DNA from 2 places in the Devriesea agamarum genome. Region 1 is predicted to be linked to the other one. Evidence: predicted binding sites of a transcription regulator. Region 1 holds the regulator's gene; the other holds the start of a gene.
What was found. The regulator LexA, encoded in region 1, represses DNA repair genes until DNA is damaged. The targets are predictions, from matches to a motif close to TCGAACANNTGTTCGA.

Region 1 (9,400 bases):
TGACGGGTAAACCCTTTGTCGCAGTTGCCCCGCCGCCGCAATGGCATCTGGACAACACGGTCGCTATCGGTCTGCGCATGCCCCGTGAACACCTCCATCAGCGAATCGATCTGAGGGCTCGGCGCATGTTTGCCGAGGGTCTCCTAGACGAGACACAGCATCTGCGTGAGCAGGGGCTCGACCGCGGAAAGACTGCGTCCCGTGCGATTGGATATTCCCAGGCATTGGCTGTCCTCGACGGGACGATGACGCTCGATCAGGCTATTGAGGCGACCACAGTCGGCACCCGACGGTTAGTACGGAAACAAGACACGTGGTTTCGTCGGGATCAGCGTGTGCGCTGGGTCGATGCGCTGCCCGGAGATGACCTCATTGAACGGGCCATGAAAGCCATTGATGACTAAGCGGGTTCGACGTGGTGGTTCCCGACCACTAGCGTGTTGGCATGACTGACGCGTCCGCTCCTTCCTCCCGGCCAGATCCCACAGCCTGCGCGGGCCCATGTAATGCCCTCGAAGACAATGTGAAGAGCCCAGTGTCAAACCCTCGCGACGCTATGGTTGTGGAACACAATTCTGCGTACTCCGCGAAACAGGCCATCCGAAGTGCCAGCTACAGTGCCGACAAAATCGTGCGCAGCGCAGTAAAAGTCGCCAAGGGGCATGGAACCGCGAACGATTTCGTGATTATTGAAGACCCCGATGGGCAGATCCAACTCGATGCTCAGGCCGTGCGGACCCTCACCGATCGGCGCCAGGGGATCGGCGGCGACGGTCTGATCCGAATTGTGCGCACCCGCGCCGCAGGTCTCGGGAAGCTGCCAGATGACGTCCCTACCTGGTTCATGGACTATCGCAATGCGGACGGGTCAATCGCTGAAATGTGCGGTAACGGAGTGCGCGTTTTTGCCGTCCAACTCTTGCGCATGGCCGCCCGGGAGAACCTGGTGCCAGAGTCGGGGTTCGGGTTCGCAAGCCGGGACAAACCCACACTTTCGGCGTTCGGTGATCGATTCGCTATCTGGACCCGCGCCGGTCGCCGCGATGTGGAAATTCTTGCACGACCCGAGAACCCTCTCGACGGCGAGGGCTGGCAGGTGCGTGTCGGTATGGGACGCTACGACATCCTGGGGCGCAGTCATGTTTACCTCACCCGACGGGATGGTCAGCGAGAAGAGGTGAGTGCAACCGAAGCCTCCATGGGCAATCCCCATACGGTGGCTGTGATGCCCACGCCCGAGGCGGTGGAGTCGGTCGATCTCACCCGCGCACCGCAGATCGACCCGGTGCCGACGGATGGGACAAATCTTGAGCTTGTTGCCCTCATTGGGCCCAGACGGGCCCGCATCCGGATTCTCGAACGCGGCGTCGGTGAGACTTGGTCGTGCGGAACCGGCGCCTGTGCTGTCGCGGCTGTGCTGACTCAGCAAGCTGATGCGATACCCGGTTCTGACACGTCCTCCGGTGACGTGTCTGGCCGGCCCTCTGGTGCGTGCGAGCCGCAAGCTGAGAATCGCCAAGACGGGACTGCCTGGAAGATTGAGGTTCCGGGCGGGGTGCTGACTGTCGGGATTGATACGACAACCCGCGAGGTCACGTTGGCTGGGCCTGCGGTGATCGTCGGCGAGGTTGAACTCACCGCGGCTCACGCCCTGGGGCGCTAATGCCGGGACGCGGGTCCAGGGCTTGCCCTACCTCAAAGACAGCGGTGCCCCAAAGCTGACGGTAACCCCGGGCGACCGCTGCAGGTTACAAGCTGGGACCGGAACGGGCCTTAGGGCCGACCGTGAGGATGCGAAATCCTTTTGCGCTGGCAGTGCGGTTAACAGGCCGGTCAGGATCACGGCTTGCGAGCCAGCGCATCAACGAATCGGCCCCGAGGTTCTTACCCACCGCCATGGACGCGGTGCCGTCTGGGTGTAGACGCCCTAACCACAGGGCGAGCATTTGGTGAAGCTCGTCTTTACCGATCCTGATCGCAGGATTAGACCAGATGGCATGGAATTGAATCTCTGCGGGCACATCCTCAGGTGCGCATACCTCGACGTTTTCTAGCCCGAGCCGGGCAGCGTTTTCAGCGGTCAGCTCCCGGGCACGGTCGGCAATGTCCACGGCCCAGACTCGGCACCGCGGCCTGCGCAAGGCGAGCGTTAAAGCGATCGGTCCCCATCCGCTACCCAGGTCGAGCAGATCACCGGTATCCGGTAAGGGGGGAAGCTCATCTTCATGGGCAAGTAATAGGGCAGTTGCCTTGTCGAGGCTTTTCGCGCTGAACACACCGGCGCTGCTGACGAGGTCACGGCGGGAACCGGCCAGAGTGACGGATAGTGGAAAGCGCTGTTCTTTAGCGGTGCTCTGCGGGGTGAAATAGTGATCGCTCACCGGGCACAGAATACCGGGCGCAGGTTAGCTCTCCGTAAAATTCCTCGACCTCCCGGGTTGGTCATGGGATTCTGTAATCACCACGCAAGGCAACCACGACCGCATGTGAATGTCGCGGGTCCGGTAGGCCGTCGGTTGGCGGCGGTAAGCCGCCTGCTGGCTATGGCGGGCCGAGGCGGCAAGAAAAGGAGCATTGTGAGAATTACCTTCCACGAAGAAACTGTCACCGATGATGATCGCGTAGATGTCGAGACCGCAGCGCACGATGACGCCACTGCCAGTCACGATGATCTGTCGAAGGATCGGCAGCCGGGACGGGAGCGGAAGGGATCCTCACCCAGTTCGCGCGGGGATGACCTCACCGCCAGGATTCTGGCCCGCCCCGATGCCTCAATTTCCGATGTCACCTATGTGTCGGATGCCGACGGGGACCAGTTCGATTTGGCTGACCGCCACGCTCTGCGGCGAGTGCACGGTCTTTCGACGGAACTCGAAGACGTCACTGAGGTGGAATACCGTTCGCTGCGCCTCGAAAAGGTGGTGCTCGCAGGCCTGTTTACCTCCGGTGGTGTGGAGGATGCGGAAAACAGCCTGCGGGAACTGGCGGCGCTCGCCGAAACAGCGGGGTCCGATGTGCTTGACGGGGTGATGCAGCGGCGCCACCATCCCGACCCGTCGACCTTCCTCGGACGGGGTAAGGCGCAGGAACTTGCCGATATCGTTGCAGGCTGCGGGGCAGATACGGTGATTGTCGACGGGGCTCTAGCCCCCTCTCAGCGTCGCGCCTTAGAAGACGTGGTGAAGGTCAAGGTTATCGACCGGACCGCGCTGATCCTGGATATCTTTGCCCAGCATGCGAGGTCTCGGGAAGGCAAAGCGCAGGTTGAACTTGCACAGCTGGAGTATTTACTGCCGAGGCTGCGTGGGTGGGGCGAATCGATGTCCCGGCAGGCAGGTGGGCGTGTAGCGGCAGGCGCTGGGATCGGTTCTCGCGGCCCCGGTGAAACCAAAATTGAGTTGGACCGCCGCCGTATCCGGTCGCGGATTGCCAAACTGCGTCGTGAAATCAAGGAAATGAAACCCGCCCGGGAGGCTAAGCGCGCTGATCGTAAACGCCACAAGGTGCCGAGTGTGGCAATTGCTGGTTACACCAATGCCGGGAAGTCATCGTTGCTCAATCGACTGACTGGGGCCGGGGTGCTGGTGGAAAACGCGCTGTTTGCCACCCTCGATCCGACGGTGCGTCGGGCTGAAACTCCCGACGGACGCGAGTTCACGTTCGCGGACACCGTGGGTTTTGTTCGGCACTTGCCGCATGAACTGGTTGAAGCTTTCCGTTCCACTTTGGAAGAAGTAGCTGACGCAGACCTTCTGCTGCATGTCGTCGATGCGTCTCACCCGGACCCTGAAGGTCAGATCCAGGCCGTCCGGGCGGTATTCGCTGACATTGAGGGTTTCGATGTTCCCGAAGTGATCGTCTTTAACAAATGTGATCTCACAGAACCGGAGACGATCGCGCGTCTGCGCAGTCAGGTGCGCGACTCCTGTACCGTGTCGGCTCGCACAGGCGAAGGAATTGACGAGCTGCGTTCGATCATTGCGGACCGGTTACCTCGCCCGCAGTCTGAGGTCGATGTGGTAGTTCCTTACACCCGCGGCGACCTAGTGTCGCGAGCATATGACGGGGGCCGGATTCTGGCGGAATCCCATGAGGCCGACGGCACCCGGTTGCATGCGTTGGTGGATGCGGGGCTCGCCGCGGAGCTTCACGCAGTGGCCGTACAGGCGGACCCGGCTGAGCACTGAGACGGAAGCCGCCGAGTGATGTCGGTCATCACTCGGCGGTCTCAGCTTGGCGCGGCTATCCTTCGTGGTCAGTGGTCAGTGGTCATCTCGAGCCCCGGTGAGACAAGGAGTGCATCACGCGAGGAGATACATACGTATACCCTCGCAGAGTTCTCCGCGCGCCTTGAAAACGTGAGACGGGCTAGGTACTAGCCTGTCTCGGTGACATCCTCCGCCACTGCCAACGAGCCCCAAGACGACCTTGACGCGCTCATGGACGCAGCTGTGCGAGCGGTGGGAGGAAATCCCCGGCGGGGGCAGCAACGCATGGCCGGGGCTGTTCAGCGCGCGATGGAATCGGGTCGGCACCTACTGGTTCAGGCGGGCACCGGAACCGGTAAATCGCTGGGGTACTTGGTTCCGGCTTTGGCGCGCGCTGTGCGCACAGGTAAGCCGGTGGTGGTCTCCACGGCCACCATTGCGTTGCAAGCACAGATTGTCACCAAAGACTTACCGCGGCTGGTGGAGGCGCTTGCCCCGCTTTTGCCTCGGACTCCCAGTTTTTGTCTCCTTAAGGGCCGTGCAAACTATGTGTGCCTGCATAAGGTGGCCGGCGGTTACCCCGATGACATCGAACCGGGTGCGCTGTTTGCTGAAGCGAGTGTGCATTCCCCTTCCGGGGATACGTTGACCAGTGAGCGTTTGGGTGATCAGATACGGCGTTTGAGGGATTGGGCTGAGCAGACCGATACCGGTGATCGCGACGCCCTGGATATGCCGGTCAGTGATCGGGCGTGGCGGCAAGTATCGGTCACCGGTTCGCAATGTCTCGGTACCTCGTGCCCGATGGTGGGTGAGTGCTTCGCTGAGCGCAACCGGGACATCGCGCGTGGAGTTGATCTGATCGTGACGAATCACGCCCTGCTCGCGGTCGATGCTTTCTCAGGGCATGGCATTATTCCGGCGCATGACGTCGTTGTCTTTGATGAAGCCCATGAACTCACGGCCCGGGTCACTTCGGCTGTCACCAAAATACTGACGCACGGTGCCGTGCGCGGTGCGGGCCGGGCTGTGCGTCAGCTTGGGCTCCCGGCGACTGCGCTGGAAGAAGCGGGAGAGGCCCTGTCGAAGGCGCTCGGTGATGTGGGGGAGGGGCGTCTTCCAAACGGGCTCCCAGAAGTGCTGACCGACGCCCTGGTGGTTTTGGAAGCGGAAGCCCGGCAGCTTCACGCCGATGCTCGGGCTGCCGGGGATGACGGTGCGGGATCGACCGCTGGCGCCCGTAAGAACGCGCGGACAGCTTTGCAAGAGATCTGCGATGTGGCGCGGAGGGTGGTTGATGAGCGCGAAGGGGATGTGGTGTGGATTTCGCGCGGTGAAGCCAACGGCAGACTGAGCTTGCTGGTTGCGCCCCTATCCATCGCCGGGTCTATGCGCTCGAAGATTCTTAGCCAGCGCACGACGGTGATGACCTCGGCCACGCTCGCGTTTGCGGATCGCTTTGAGTCGCCTGCCGGTGCCGTAGGACTGGATCCGCGCGATCGCCGCCCCGAGGATGAGGATTCTTATCTGCAGGTGCCTGACGGTGAGAATAAACTGTGGTCCGGTATCGACGTGGGGAGCCCGTTCGATTACGAGAAACAGGGGATTCTCTATATCGCCAGGCATTTACCGACCCCCGGCCGGGAAGGGCCGAGCCTGGCAATGCTGGATCATGTGGTGGAGTTGGTGGAAGCATCCGACGGTGGGGTGCTCGGCCTGTTTTCCTCGCGGCGTGCGGCGGAAGCCGCAGCTCAACATGTGCGTGAACGCAGTAGTTTGCCCATTGCAGTGCAGGGTGAAGACAGTGTGGGCAGGTTGGTGAGCGTTTTTCGTCAGGAAACGCATACGAGTCTTTTTGGGACGCTATCGCTGTGGCAAGGCGTGGACGTGCAGGGGGATGCCTGCCGGTTGGTGCTCATAGACCGGATTCCGTTCCCGCGTCCGGACGATCCACTGACTTCGGCTCGTCAAGAGCATATTTCGGCGCGTGGCGGCAATGGATTCATGAGCGTGTCGGCTCAGCATGCAGCATTATTACTGGCCCAGGGGGCCGGACGTCTGGTTCGTTCGGACACAGACCGCGGGATGGTTGCGGTGCTCGATCCTCGCCTAGCCACGGCGAGGTATGGCGGCTATCTGCTCAGCGCGATGCCTCCGCTGTGGCGTACCAGCGATCCGGAGGTGGCGCTGGGGGCTTTGCGCAGGCTATCCCAGTCGGTTCGCTCTAGGTGAGGGTGTTACGGGATGAGGAGCTAGATGGGATGGGTCGTTCGGTCTAGAAGCCGCGTTCCAGGGCTAGATTGCGCGCAGCACCGCTACGACCTTGCCAAGAATTTCAGCATGATCGCCAAGTATGGGCGTGAACGCTGGGTTGTGCGGCATGAGCCATACGTGATTGTCGGCGCGTTTGAAGGTTTTGACGGTCGCTTCACCATCCAGCATGGCCGCCACAATTTCTCCCGGCTCGGCAATTTGTTGTCTCCGGATAACTACCCAGTCGCCATCGCAGATAGCGGCATCCACCATGGAGTCGCCGCTGACTTTTAAGAGGAAAAGGTCGCCGCTGCCGACCAGCTGTTGGGGCAAGGTGAACACGTCTTCGACGTGTTCTTCGGCGGTGATGGGTGCACCGGCGGCAATGCGCCCCACAAGTGGGACTGCAACGCTTGTCCCAGCCGTAACGCCAGCTCCAACCACGATGTCACTCGGCTCGGGGAGGCTGGCGGCACCGTCCTCGTCGGGCATCACAATTTCCATGGCGCGAGGACGCTTGGGGTCGCGCCGCAGAAACCCTTTGCGCTCTAAGGCTTGCAGCTGGTGGGACACGGACGAGGGCGAGTTTAGCCCCACTGCATCACCGATTTCGCGCATGCTCGGCGGGTATCCCCGGTGTTGGATAGCGCTGGCGATTTTTTCGAGGATGCGACGCTGGCGAGGTGTCAGGGTGTCGGGGGCGGGGGACTTATCTGGATGTTGCGACTGCCCTGTGTGGTCGGTGCGTGCCATGTGCCGTCCGCCTCCCATGTCGCCGCGACCGCCGGTCGGAGCCGGTCGGAGCGCGGTGTCTCTCGTTTGTCATACCCCCTTGGTGCAGTGGGTATGTCCAGCGTAGAGGGGTCCGAGCACAAGATCAAACAGATGTTCGATCATCTCTTGCTGGAACGGCGGTTTGGATTTATAGTCGAACAAACATTCGATCGAACAGGAGTTCGAACATGAGCCCTCTCGCAGTGAGTAATCAGCAGCACGCATGTGGTGTAGGCGCCCTCGCATGCGGCGGTCAGCGGCATCTGTTCGTGGTGCGTGATGGGTCACAGACGCCTAACGTATCCTCCGCCCGCCCGGCGGTCTCAGCGCGCATGCGGTTGACGACTCGCGGGCGCATTGTGGTGACCATGCTGCTTGGGGCGGCAATTGTGAGCATGCTGCTGTCGCTATTCATTGTCGATATCCCTGCGGCTATGGCCGGCGGGCGCCATCCCGACGAGCTGGCAGTGGTCATGGTTCAGCCGGGGGAGACCTTATGGAATCTCGCAGAGCGTTACGGGGATGACTCCCTGACGGTTCAAGACAATGTGCGACACCTTCGGGAGATCAATCACCTTCCAAATGAGCAGGTCTCGGCGGGGACGGCCCTGTACGTGCCTGCGGGTTGATGACTTCAAGGCTCTGATTGCTTAATATCCGGAGGTTGGGCGGTCGTCTATCTGCTGCGACCGTTAAGATGCCTGGTGTGCACTGTCCTTTCTGCCGACACCCTGATTCCCGGGTGGTTGACTCCCGTACCTCTGATGACGGGGTGACCATCCGGCGCCGCCGTCAATGCCCGTCGTGTGGGCGGAGGTTCTCAACCACGGAATCGGCATCGCTGGTTGTCAATAAGAGATCTGGGGTTAGTGAACCCTTTAGCCGGGCAAAGGTCATTTCTGGCGTGCGCAAGGCCTGCCAGGGGCGGCCAGTGACCGAGGATGAGCTCGCTGTCCTCGCGCAAAAAGTTGAAGAGTCGGTCCGAGCAAGCGGACAGGCGGAGATCGACTCCATGGGGGTTGGTTTGGCGATTCTTGAGCCGCTCAAAGAACTCGACCTCGTGGCCTATCTGAGGTTTGCCTCGGTCTATCAGAGCTTTGAATCGCTGGAGGATTTCGACGCCGCCATCGCCGCTTTGCGTGGAGAACACCGGGGATCACCCCCAAATTCTCAGGATGGTCGAGACACCTCAGAAATCTAGGTATCATATGGTCGTGCGGTTCTGCCGCGCAGAGCCGGTGGTCATGGAGGGGAAGCCAAGACCACCGGCTTTTTCATGCTTTAACACCTAGATTGGTCTGCCGCTCCCTCATTGCTGAGGCTTGTGCGTGGCACAGATTCCGGCCGGAAGGTCTTCGCTGTGCACGATGTCCAGCCTGCGAGTGGACCGGGTCATCGCCACGTAAAGATCATTTGCACCCCGTCGATGAGCACGAAGAATCTGCGCCGGTTCCACGATGATGACATCGTCAAACTCAAGCCCCTTAGCCTGCTCAGCCGTCATCACAGCGACGATGTCGTCAATGCCCCCGCTACCGAGCCCAATGCGATCACCCAGCAGCGCCCGCGACGTGCCCTGCTCCTGACTCCCACGACAGGGATCGTGCAGTAACACGGATGTGAGCGTCGCCTGAAGAGACTGCGCAGTCTGTGACGGGCAGATCACCGCCACCCGGCCCTGGTCAGCACGGAGATGACCCATGATGAGGCGTGCGCACAAACTCGATATCGCCTCAGGCTCCACCCGGTGAGTAGCGACATCGTGATCACCGTTGCGCACCGACTGTACCTGTGTGACGTGCAAGCCTGCCTGCCGGGCCGTCTCCACTGCACGATCCATAATGCGCCGCGGGGTACGGTAATTCACGGTAAGTTCGGTGAGCTGATACCTGTCGCCCACAAAAGGAGACAGTGCAGCACCCCAGCGGTCAGCACCGGCAGCGGATGAGGTCTGGGCAATATCGCCAACCACGGTGAAGGACTTGGTGGGACACCGGCGCATAAGAACCCGCCAGGCCATAGCCGACAGTTCCTGCGCTTCGTCGGCAACAACGTGTCCGAACGTCCACTGTCGATCCTCCAGGGCACGCTCGGCGATGCTGCGCAGACCGGTACGAACCTCCATGCGATCAGCGAGGTCTTCCGCCCGAACCAACCCGTCAGTG
Region 2 (9,400 bases), 2.6 Mb from region 1:
GACTTTGTCGAGTTTGGTCACGCCGTCGACCAGAATGGCGATTTCTTCGCCATAGTCTGCTCGCAACTGATCGAGTGTGTAGTCAGTGTCCTCAACGGTGTCGTGCAGCAACGCGGCCGCCAGAACCGGAATTGGCGATCCCAGTTCGGCAAGAATCGTGGCCACCGATACCGGATGGGTGATGTACGGGTCCCCGCTGCGCCGCTGCTGACCCCTGTGAGCGCGTTCAGCTGTCTGGAACGCACGCGTTAAAAGCGAGAGATCTTCTTTAGGCCGCACTGCCCGTACGGCTTGAAGCAGCGGTTCCAGTATGGGGTCCACAGCCGACGGCTTGGCCCCGAAAAATGCTAGTCGCGGCCGTCGTCCCCACGGTAAAGGTCCTGTGTCGTTCCGGGGAACCGGAGGGGCAGGAGTGTTTCCCACGCTCCGGGACGCTTCTGTTGCGGGTGATCGGCCCGAGGAGTTCTCTGCCAAGACAGCCGTCACATCGCGCGGTGGTCCGGGCATTACCGCTTGGCGATCTCGGGCCTCATGCTGCGATCCCATAGAATCCTCCCGCCCGCTGCTGTATGCCTGACGCTCCCCGACCTAGATAGATCAACTCGATGAGCACCTATTCGATAACCACCTAGCGGGTATCTATCTGATACACATCGGCAGACCCGCAAAGCCGGGGATCCGCCTAGTCTACGCGGCGAGAACCATGCTCCGGACCAGATCGGCTGCGCTGACACCAATCCCTCTCCACAGGCCCAACTTTCATCCATAGCCGGCCAGGCCTAGACGTTAAACCGACCCTCAGCAGAAACTCGGGTTTAAAGAGCCAGTTTAGTTCTGAACGGAAAACACCGGAAGAATCGGGGCGCTGACCTCTGCCACGAGTTTTTCACGCCCGCCGAGTCCAACCAATTCCATTAAGAATGACACCGCCAAAAGCTCCGCGCCGGATGTCTCCACCAATTCACAGGTTGCGCAGGCAGTTCCCCCAGTGGCCAGCAAATCATCAATAACGACAACTTTTTCACCCGGTTCAAGCGCATTCTCCGGTATTTCTACCGTCGCGGTCCCATATTCCAGGGAGTAGCTCACCGAACGGGGCGTGCCGGGCAGTTTGCCTACTTTCCGCACCGGCACGAAACCCACCCCTAGGTGATACGCCAGCGGAGCTCCTAGAACGAATCCCCGGGCTTCCGCGCCGACGATGTGGTCGATCCCCGACGGGAGGAGTCCAGCCCAGTACTCAATGACCTGACGAAACGCAGCGCCATCGCCGAGCAATGGGCTGATATCTCTGAACAGGACTCCAGGCTCCGGGAAATCCGGATATTCGGCAATACGCTGTGTCAGCAGGTCATGGATTGATTCGGCGGTTACAAGATCAGTGCTCATGCCATTCCTTTATAAAAAGAGTCAGCTCCGGACGGCTCAGCCTCGACGGCGACGGGGTGTTCGTCGAGGCTGCGGGCGCTGTCCTACATTGCGGGAACCATCAGCCGATCCGAGCTCTGCCCGGGAGGAGCTGAGTGCCGAGGCTGTCTGCGCGTCCTCGTCCAGGCCTTGATGTCCGCGGACACGGTCATCAGCGGTCAGCTCGTCGCTTTCCACGCTCCCCGAGCGATGGGGCTGTGTCTCTCCTTCACTGCCAGATGCCTCACGGTCCTGACGCTGCTTGAGTTCTTTCAGCCGGGCCTCCTGAGCCCGCAACGCAGGTTCGCGGCGGCGCAGATCGACCAAGAAGGAAGGGGCAAGGAACACGGAAGAGTACGTGCCGACCAAGATGCCAACAAATAGCGCGAGCGAAATATCTTTGAGCGTTCCTGCTCCCAGAACAAAAGCACCAATGAACAAGATGGAGCCGACCGGCAACAACGCGACGACGGAGGTATTGATTGACCGCACGAGGGTCTGGTTCACCGCGAGATTGACGGCACCTGCATACGTCATGTCATCGCGATGCGCTATGCCGACCGTATTTTCACGGACCTTATCGAACACCACCACGGTGTCGTACAGCGAGTAGCCGAGGATCGTTAAAAACCCGATCACTGCCGCCGGAGTGATCTCAAAACCCACCGCGCCGTATGTACCTGCGGTGAGCAGCAGGTCATGAGCCAGGGCCATGACCGCGGCAATGGAGGTCTTTAAATTGCGGAAGTACAGGGCGAGCACAATCGCCACCAACACGGTGAATACAATCACCGCTCTAATGGCTTTTCCGGTGACGTCTTGACCCCAGCTAGGACCAATAAATGAGCTGGTGACCTGCGAGGAATCCACGCCGTATGCCGACGCCAGGGAGGTCCGCAGGGCTTCTGTGCGATCTGACCCAAGTTGCTCGGTCTGCACCCTAATGGTGTCTGAGCCCACAACCGTCACGTGCGGAACGTTTTCCGGCACCAGCTGGTGAACGGCGTCCCGTGCGAGCGACTGGTTCAGAGTTTTTGCCCCGGTCACCTGGAACTCGCTACCACCGGTGAACTCGATACCGAGGTTGACCCCGCGCACAGCGGTGATCGACCCGAGAATAATCAGAACGGCCAGGCTGATCAGGTACCAATAACGACGGGTGCGGACTATGCCGAAGGATCGTGCACCGGAGTGCAGGTCGTTGCCGAAGGCTGCGAATTTACCGATCGCCATAATGGTCTCCCCCCGTGTTGTCCCCGGTGGCGCTGTGGTCAACGGATCCGCGGTGCTTATCAGAGCCTCCAGAGGAGTTCTGGTCGCGTTTAGCTTGCTCCCGCGCGAGCCTCGCTTTGCGCTCGGCCAGGGATTCGCCTCGTTCTTCGGCGCCGCGGATTCGCCCTCGTCCGGCATAGATCGGAGCGGACCGGCCTAGCTGGCGCGGGTCGAGGCCGCTGAAGCGATGACCGTGTCCGAAGAATCGCGTACGCGCCAACACTTGGAGCATCGGATGCGTGAAGAGGAAGACAACCACCAAGTCGATAAGGGTGGTCAAACCGAGAGTGAAGGCGAAACCGCGGACGCTGCCGACACTCAGCACATACAGCACGGCGGCGGCAATGAAGTTCACGGCATCCGAAGCAAGAATGGTTCGACGGGCGCGTCTCCATCCGTGTTCCACCGCGCTGCTAAGCCCGCGTCCATCGCGCAGCTCATCTCTGACGCGCTCAAAATAGACGATGAATGAGTCAGCGGTGAATCCGATAGCGACGATCAAACCGGCCACACCAGCCAGGGAGAGCCTGAATCCGATGTCGGGAAGATTAGACATCACGGTGATAACGCCGTAGGTCAGCGCAGATGCCGCAACCAGCGACGCGATGGTCACCATCGAAAGAGCACGATATTGCAGCACCGAGTAGGCCATCACCAGCAGCATGCCGATCGCACCAGCGATCAGACCTTTTTCAAGCTGATCAGTGCCAAGAGTGGCCGAAATCTGCTGTTCGCTCTGCACTTGGAACTTCAATGGTAAGGCGCCGAAGCGAAGCTGGTTAGCTAGTAGCTCCGCCTGCTTTTGCGTCATGGAACCGTGGATGGATGCGGTTCCGCCGGTCAGCGGACCTTGGTCGACGGCGGGCGCGGAGACCACAAACCCATCCAGCACGATCCCGAATCGCCGGTTGTCGCCCTGGGAGTTAAAAAGGGTCGTGGTGATATCACCGAAGGCTTTGGCCCCGGTCGGGTTGAAGCTCAAGTTGACCTGGTAGAAGTTTGTGATCTGCCCGCCGCCGGTGGTCTCGTTACTGACCGTGGCGGACGTGATTTCGTCCCCCCTCACTGCTGCCGGTCCGAGCACATATTTTTCGTGCCCGTCTTCGGCGCAGGTCACCAGCGGTTTGTTCGGGTCTTTATCCCGAGGCGTGCCAAGCACCTTGGGATCGGTGCAATTGAGCTGGTTGAACTCGTGGCGGATAGCGGGAGTCAGCCATTCCGTTGAAGTCGGAGGCAGTTTCTTATCCGCCCCAGGAGCACCTGCGTTGGGATCCCGCTCCTTGGCTTTATCGCCCGCCTGGTCTGCTTTACCTTGACCTTCGGCTTGCGGCGGCCCCACCAGCAGAACCGGTCGGAACTCCATGAGCGCGGTTCGGCGCAGGGCGTCCGCTGTCTGCTGATCCAAACTGCCCGGAATATCGACAACAATGTTGTTGCCGCCCTGGGCAGTGATTTGAGTTTCGGCGACGCCGAGACCGTTGACGCGCTGGCCCATAATCTGGATTGCGCGGTTTAGCTGATCCTGTTTAACAGGGGATCCATCCGGTGTGCTGGCAGACAGGATGACCTGGGTGCCGCCCTCAAGGTCGAGGGCGAGCTTCGGCGTCGCCTGCCAGGTGCCCCATTTAACTGCCGCGGCGATACCACCGCCGAGCAGAATAAGGATGACGAGTAGGAGGACGAGTGCGGACCGTCCGGGGTGTTTGGTCGATGCCATAGATAGTGAAAGTCGTCAGGACCGTTCGTTGTTCGTGGTCACGCCGGGAACGTCTCCGGAGGTGCCGGTGATCTGCTCAGAGGACTCCGATACCTCGGCGGCCTCCGTGTCATCCGTGGTCGGCTCGACCTTACCGGCGATGGCTTGACGCGCCCACTTGGTCTGAGCACCGGATTCGGTCTCAAGAATCACGACGTCGTCGTACTCGTCGACGATCAGCCCGTAGAAACCGGAGTGCGTGCGTACCTCATCTCCAATGCCGAGGGACGCAACCATCTCGGCGTGGGCTCGCTGTGCCTTGCGCTGACGACTCGACATCAAAAACATCGGAATCATCATCACGGCGAAAATGACCAGCAGGAAAATCATGGGGTCCACGTGGAGTAGATCCTTTCGGGTGCGGGGTGCACGGCCCCGGATCGTCAGAGCCGGACATGGTGAATGCGGCAGATGCGAGGACGGAGCGACACAGTACCCGCACACTCTACCGCCTTCGCCTCGTGACGGCTGCTGCGGAAGCCAACAATGTGATCCGATGAGATCATCATGACGACTTACCGCGCCCATGTCCTGAAATGGTGATCGAGATGGCGAGGTGACGAGATACGGGGTGCTGACAGGTCCTCGCCCACGATTATGGTCTCTTTACAGGGAGCTCATCCGAAGCGTCCACCCGCGGATGGCATTGTGTTCGCTTCCAGGCCCAGATGCTCCCAACTTAAGGGGGTTGCGATGCGTCCCCGTGGGGTTCGCCCGAGCAGACCTTCCCGCACCAGGAATGGTTCGACAACAGTCTCCACGGTCTCTGTTTCTTCACCGACGGCGACCGCAAGCGTCGACAATCCCACGGGGCCGCCCCCGAAACGGGTGCACAGAGCCGTCAACACCGCGCGGTCCAGCCGGTCCAAACCTTTGGCATCGACCTCGTAGAGAGCTAAGGCCGCCTGCGCCGCGGGAAGGTCGATGACCCCATCGCCGTGCACCTGGGCGTAGTCACGTACCCGCCGGATCAAACGATTGGCAATACGAGGGGTTCCCCGGCACCGCCCCGCAATTTCCACAGCAGCGTCCGCAGTCATCTCAATATCGAGCTGCTGCGCAGAACGATGCAGGACCCGGCACAGCTCCTGCGGCGCGTAGTAGTCAAGGTGAGCAGTGAATCCAAACCGGTCACGCAGCGGCGCCGGCAATAATCCCGCACGCGTCGTCGCCCCGACCGCGGTAAAAGGTGGCAATTCCAGGGGGATGGCGGTGGCACCGACTCCTTTGCCTACCACTACGTCCACGCGGAAATCCTCCATTGCCATGTACAGCATTTCTTCAACGGGCCGGGCGAGCCGATGAATTTCGTCAATGAAGAGAATTTCCCCCTCTTCCAGGGAGGAAAGGATCGCCGCGAGATCTCCTGCATGCTGAACAGCGGGCCCCGAGGTAATGCGCAGCGCACTGCCAAGCTCAGCCGCGATGATCATGGCCAGCGTTGTTTTCCCCAGTCCTGGCGGGCCAGACAGCAGCACATGCTCGGGAGCCCTCCCTCGCGCCCGAGCCGCGTTGAGAACAAGGGATAGCTGGTCGCGAACAGTCTGTTGGCCAACGAATTCTGTGAGCCGGCGCGGGCGCAGCGCTGCTTCGGCAGACCGCTCTAGGGCTCCCGCATTTTCTCCTACGACACGCTCCGCAGGGGAACCTGCCATATCAGCCGCATCATCCCGGCCCTGCATCAAACGCGGATTGTCTGGCTGTTCCTCACGGTCCGGGTCCAGCTGGGTCATCATCGCCGGCCCCCGAGTTCACGCAAGGACTCGCGCAACACCGTGGCATTACTGGGCTTTGCTGACGGATCAATGTCGCGAAGCTTTGCCCTCGCCTTGTCAACTGCTTTGGATGCCGCCGCATCCGGCCATCCGAGTCCCACCAAAGCCAGAACCACATCATCGATCCGACCCTGGTTGGCGTCGGCTGCTGCGTCGACATTGGCGGACGCCTCTACGGATTCCTCGGGGTCACTGAGAACCGGAAGTTTTCCGCGCAGTTCCAGGATCATGCGGCTGGCTACCTTCGGCCCGATCCCGGGCGTACGGCTAATAGCTTTGACGTCCTCCGTGGCCACAGCCCTGCGTATCCCATCGGGGCCGAGCACCGCCAGCGCTGCCAACGCGATTCGAGGGCCAATACCGGATACGGACTGCACCGTACGAAAAACATCGACCTCGTCCGGGGTGGCAAATCCAAAAAGGGTTAACGAGTCCTCCCGGACTACCAGTTCAGTGTGCAGGGTGAGCGTATTTCCATGGCGTGCCGACGCGAGTGTGCCCGGGGTGGTTCTCACCGAGAAACCGACGCCTCCGATATCGAGTACGAGATTGTCGAGCCCGATTGACGTCACCGTTCCGGTCAGAGTTGAGATCACAAGGTCTCCTTGGTGTCAGAGCGAGTCGGGCAGAGCAAGGGTGTCAACGCCACCTACAGCGATGAGTCCACACAGCAATGCGACCCGTCCGGCAGTAAGCCAGCAGTAAGTACGACATAACAATGCGGCAATATCACAAACGCGACAGGCGCGCCCGGCACCTCTCACAAGCATAGAACATGTGTACGAATAGGCCGCTCATGCCCGTCCGAAGACCATCGTCACCGCGCAAGGCAGGCCAGCGCAGGGCAGGGCCGGGCAGACGAGCATCACCACACAGAAGTGCCCGCCGTTTTTGCTCGACGAGCTTTCCGCTCCGCCTCGGCCCACTGCGCTTGAGCCGAGGTGCGGGCAGCGCCGGACCGGTCCTTGCGGACTGGGCCCGGACCGCGCCACAGATGAGTCAGCGCGATAGCTAATGCATCCGCCGCATCGGCAGGTTTCGGCGCAGCGGGGAGCCCAAGCAGGCGCACGAGCGCCGTCTGCACCTGGGCTTTCCCCGCGCGGCCATCACCGGTCACGGCCAGTTTCACCTCACTGGGGGTGTGCATAGCCACCGGAATACCGCGTTCGGCCGCGAGCAAAAGGGCGATGCCAGAAACCTGGGCCGTGCCCATAATCGTGGAGACTTCGCCGCGGGAAAACACCCGCTCCACCGCGACCGCATCCGGGGCGTACCGCTCAATAATCTCGGTGAGTCCCCGAGAAACCACGAGCAACCGCTGATCGATGGAATCGGTCGATGGCGACCGCACAACTCCGACGTCGACGAGACGGGCGCTCCGCCCGGTTCCAGCGTCTATGACACCGAAACCGCACCGGGTAAGACCCGGATCAATTCCGAGCACCCGCATCCGAGGTCAGTCCTCGCCGAGCTGGGCAGCAACGTCCTCTGGGATGTCGAGGTTGGAGTACACGTTCTGCACGTCGTCGCTGTCTTCCAACGCCTCCAGCAAACGCAGGACTTTTCGAGCACCGTCCAGATCGACCTCGACTTTCATCGACGGAACGAACTGAACCTCAGCTGCGTCATAGTCAATTCCCGCGTCCGTCAGCGAGGTGCGAACCGCAACCACGTCGGTCGGCTCAGAAAGAATCTCGAAGGTGTCGCCTTCATCGCTGATCTCTTCGGCGCCGGCATCGAGCACGACTTCAAGCAGGTCGTCTTCGCTGCGCCCTTCCTTTGGAAGTGTGACCACGCCCTTGCGGTGGAAGAGGTAGGACACCGAGCCAGATTCGGCCATGGAGCCGCCGTTGCGGGAAAACGCTACTCGCACTTCACTGACTGCACGATTTTTGTTGTCGGTGAGGCATTCGACGAGGACCGCGACGCCACCGGGAGCATAGCCTTCGTACATCAGGGTTTGATAGTCGACGCCGCCACCGTCTAAACCGCCGCCACGTTTGACAGCACGGTCGATATTGTCGTTAGGCACCGACATTTTCTTGGCTTTTTGGATGGCGTCAAACAGGGTGGGGTTCCCTGCCGGATCCGGTCCACCCGTCCTTGCCGCAACCTCGATGTTCTTAATGAGCTTGGCGAATAGCTTGCCGCGTTTGGCGTCGATCGCAGCTTTTTTATGCTTGGTCGTCGCCCACTTGGAGTGACCCGACATGTGTCTCCTCGATTGGTGGCTCAGATACGGGATCGGCCCTACGTCCGGGTCCCGGGTCACGCCCGGGAGCGGGCGGACACGCCTCACCATTGTAATGTGCCCGCCCCCGGCCTCTCTCCGAAACGTCCACAACAGGCAAAATCACCGCACTGAGTAAGCGGCGGGCACAGGTGATCTGATGAAGAAGGTCTCGCTCGATTTTCTTCATAGATTTTCGCTGCGGGGTGAGCGGCAACTCTTCGACAAGTCTTTTACGGTGATCGGCAAGCGCCACGGCAGCATATTGAAAGTCACGCATTGCCAGCTTCGCTACGATTCCCCCGCGCTCAGCAGCTACCCGCCTCGCTCGAGATCGTGCACGATGGGACCTAAGCATAGAAACCTCATCGGGGCTAAACCATCCAGCTCTCCCATAGTGGGAAAGATATCGGTCAATAATGGTCCGCTCTCGCCACCGGACCCAAATGACTATCCCACCCATCAGTAAAATTTTAGAGGTTATCATTAAGATAAGCCAGACGGAGGCAAAGCCGGTCCCGCTATGTAAATTTTTAGCAATCAACACTGGTACATAAGTGGAACCATTCCATTGTGCATGGAGCGCCACCGCCACACTTAATCCCCCAAGCCCCCAGCATAGACATAAAGGAATAGAGCGCCGCGCCCCCGCCAAACCTAATGCAAGACCGGTTATCCCCGTATATACCGAGTGACCAAAGGGGGTGAGACTACGTGCCACAAACACTTCCCAAAAATCGGCAGCATCACCTGTCGCCTGCGCAGCCACCAGGGGTTTCACGAAATACACAACGTCTTCGCTGTAAGAAAAGCCCACCCCTATCAAGGCTCCACAAATAAGGCCAACCCTGGCTCCGCTAATGAACTTGCGCCCTAACAGTAAAGGTATAACTAATCCGGCAGCCTTGAAAATTTCCTCTTGAATCGGTGCTTGTAAAACCGAATAGGATGACGAAAGAC

Region 2: the regulator LexA is predicted to act here: its motif matches at 6,980-6,995, upstream of ruvA (Holliday junction branch migration protein RuvA).

Annotation. Positions count from the first base shown of each region.
Region 1 covers NZ_LN849456.1:2,865,235-2,874,634, forward strand. Annotated here, with positions in the region: gene miaA (tRNA (adenosine(37)-N6)-dimethylallyltransferase MiaA) at 1-404, shown strand, start outside; gene BN1724_RS12030 (diaminopimelate epimerase) at 446-1,663, shown strand; gene BN1724_RS12035 (class I SAM-dependent methyltransferase) at 1,749-2,381, opposite strand; gene hflX (GTPase HflX) at 2,577-4,187, shown strand; gene BN1724_RS12045 (ATP-dependent DNA helicase) at 4,389-6,440, shown strand; gene lexA (transcriptional repressor LexA) at 6,504-7,214, opposite strand; gene BN1724_RS12055 (LysM peptidoglycan-binding domain-containing protein) at 7,424-7,864, shown strand; gene nrdR (transcriptional regulator NrdR) at 7,942-8,436, shown strand; gene BN1724_RS12065 (HelD family protein) at 8,545-9,400, opposite strand, start outside.
Region 2 covers NZ_LN849456.1:232,879-242,278, reverse strand. Annotated here, with positions in the region: gene BN1724_RS01050 (RelA/SpoT family protein) at 1-507, opposite strand, end outside; gene BN1724_RS01045 (adenine phosphoribosyltransferase) at 829-1,389, opposite strand; gene secF (protein translocase subunit SecF) at 1,426-2,640, opposite strand; gene secD (protein translocase subunit SecD) at 2,627-4,396, opposite strand; gene yajC (preprotein translocase subunit YajC) at 4,412-4,765, opposite strand; gene ruvB (Holliday junction branch migration DNA helicase RuvB) at 5,053-6,090, opposite strand; gene ruvA (Holliday junction branch migration protein RuvA) at 6,168-6,806, opposite strand; gene ruvC (crossover junction endodeoxyribonuclease RuvC) at 7,076-7,660, opposite strand; gene BN1724_RS01010 (YebC/PmpR family DNA-binding transcriptional regulator) at 7,667-8,422, opposite strand; gene BN1724_RS01005 (PrsW family intramembrane metalloprotease) at 8,385-9,400, opposite strand, start outside.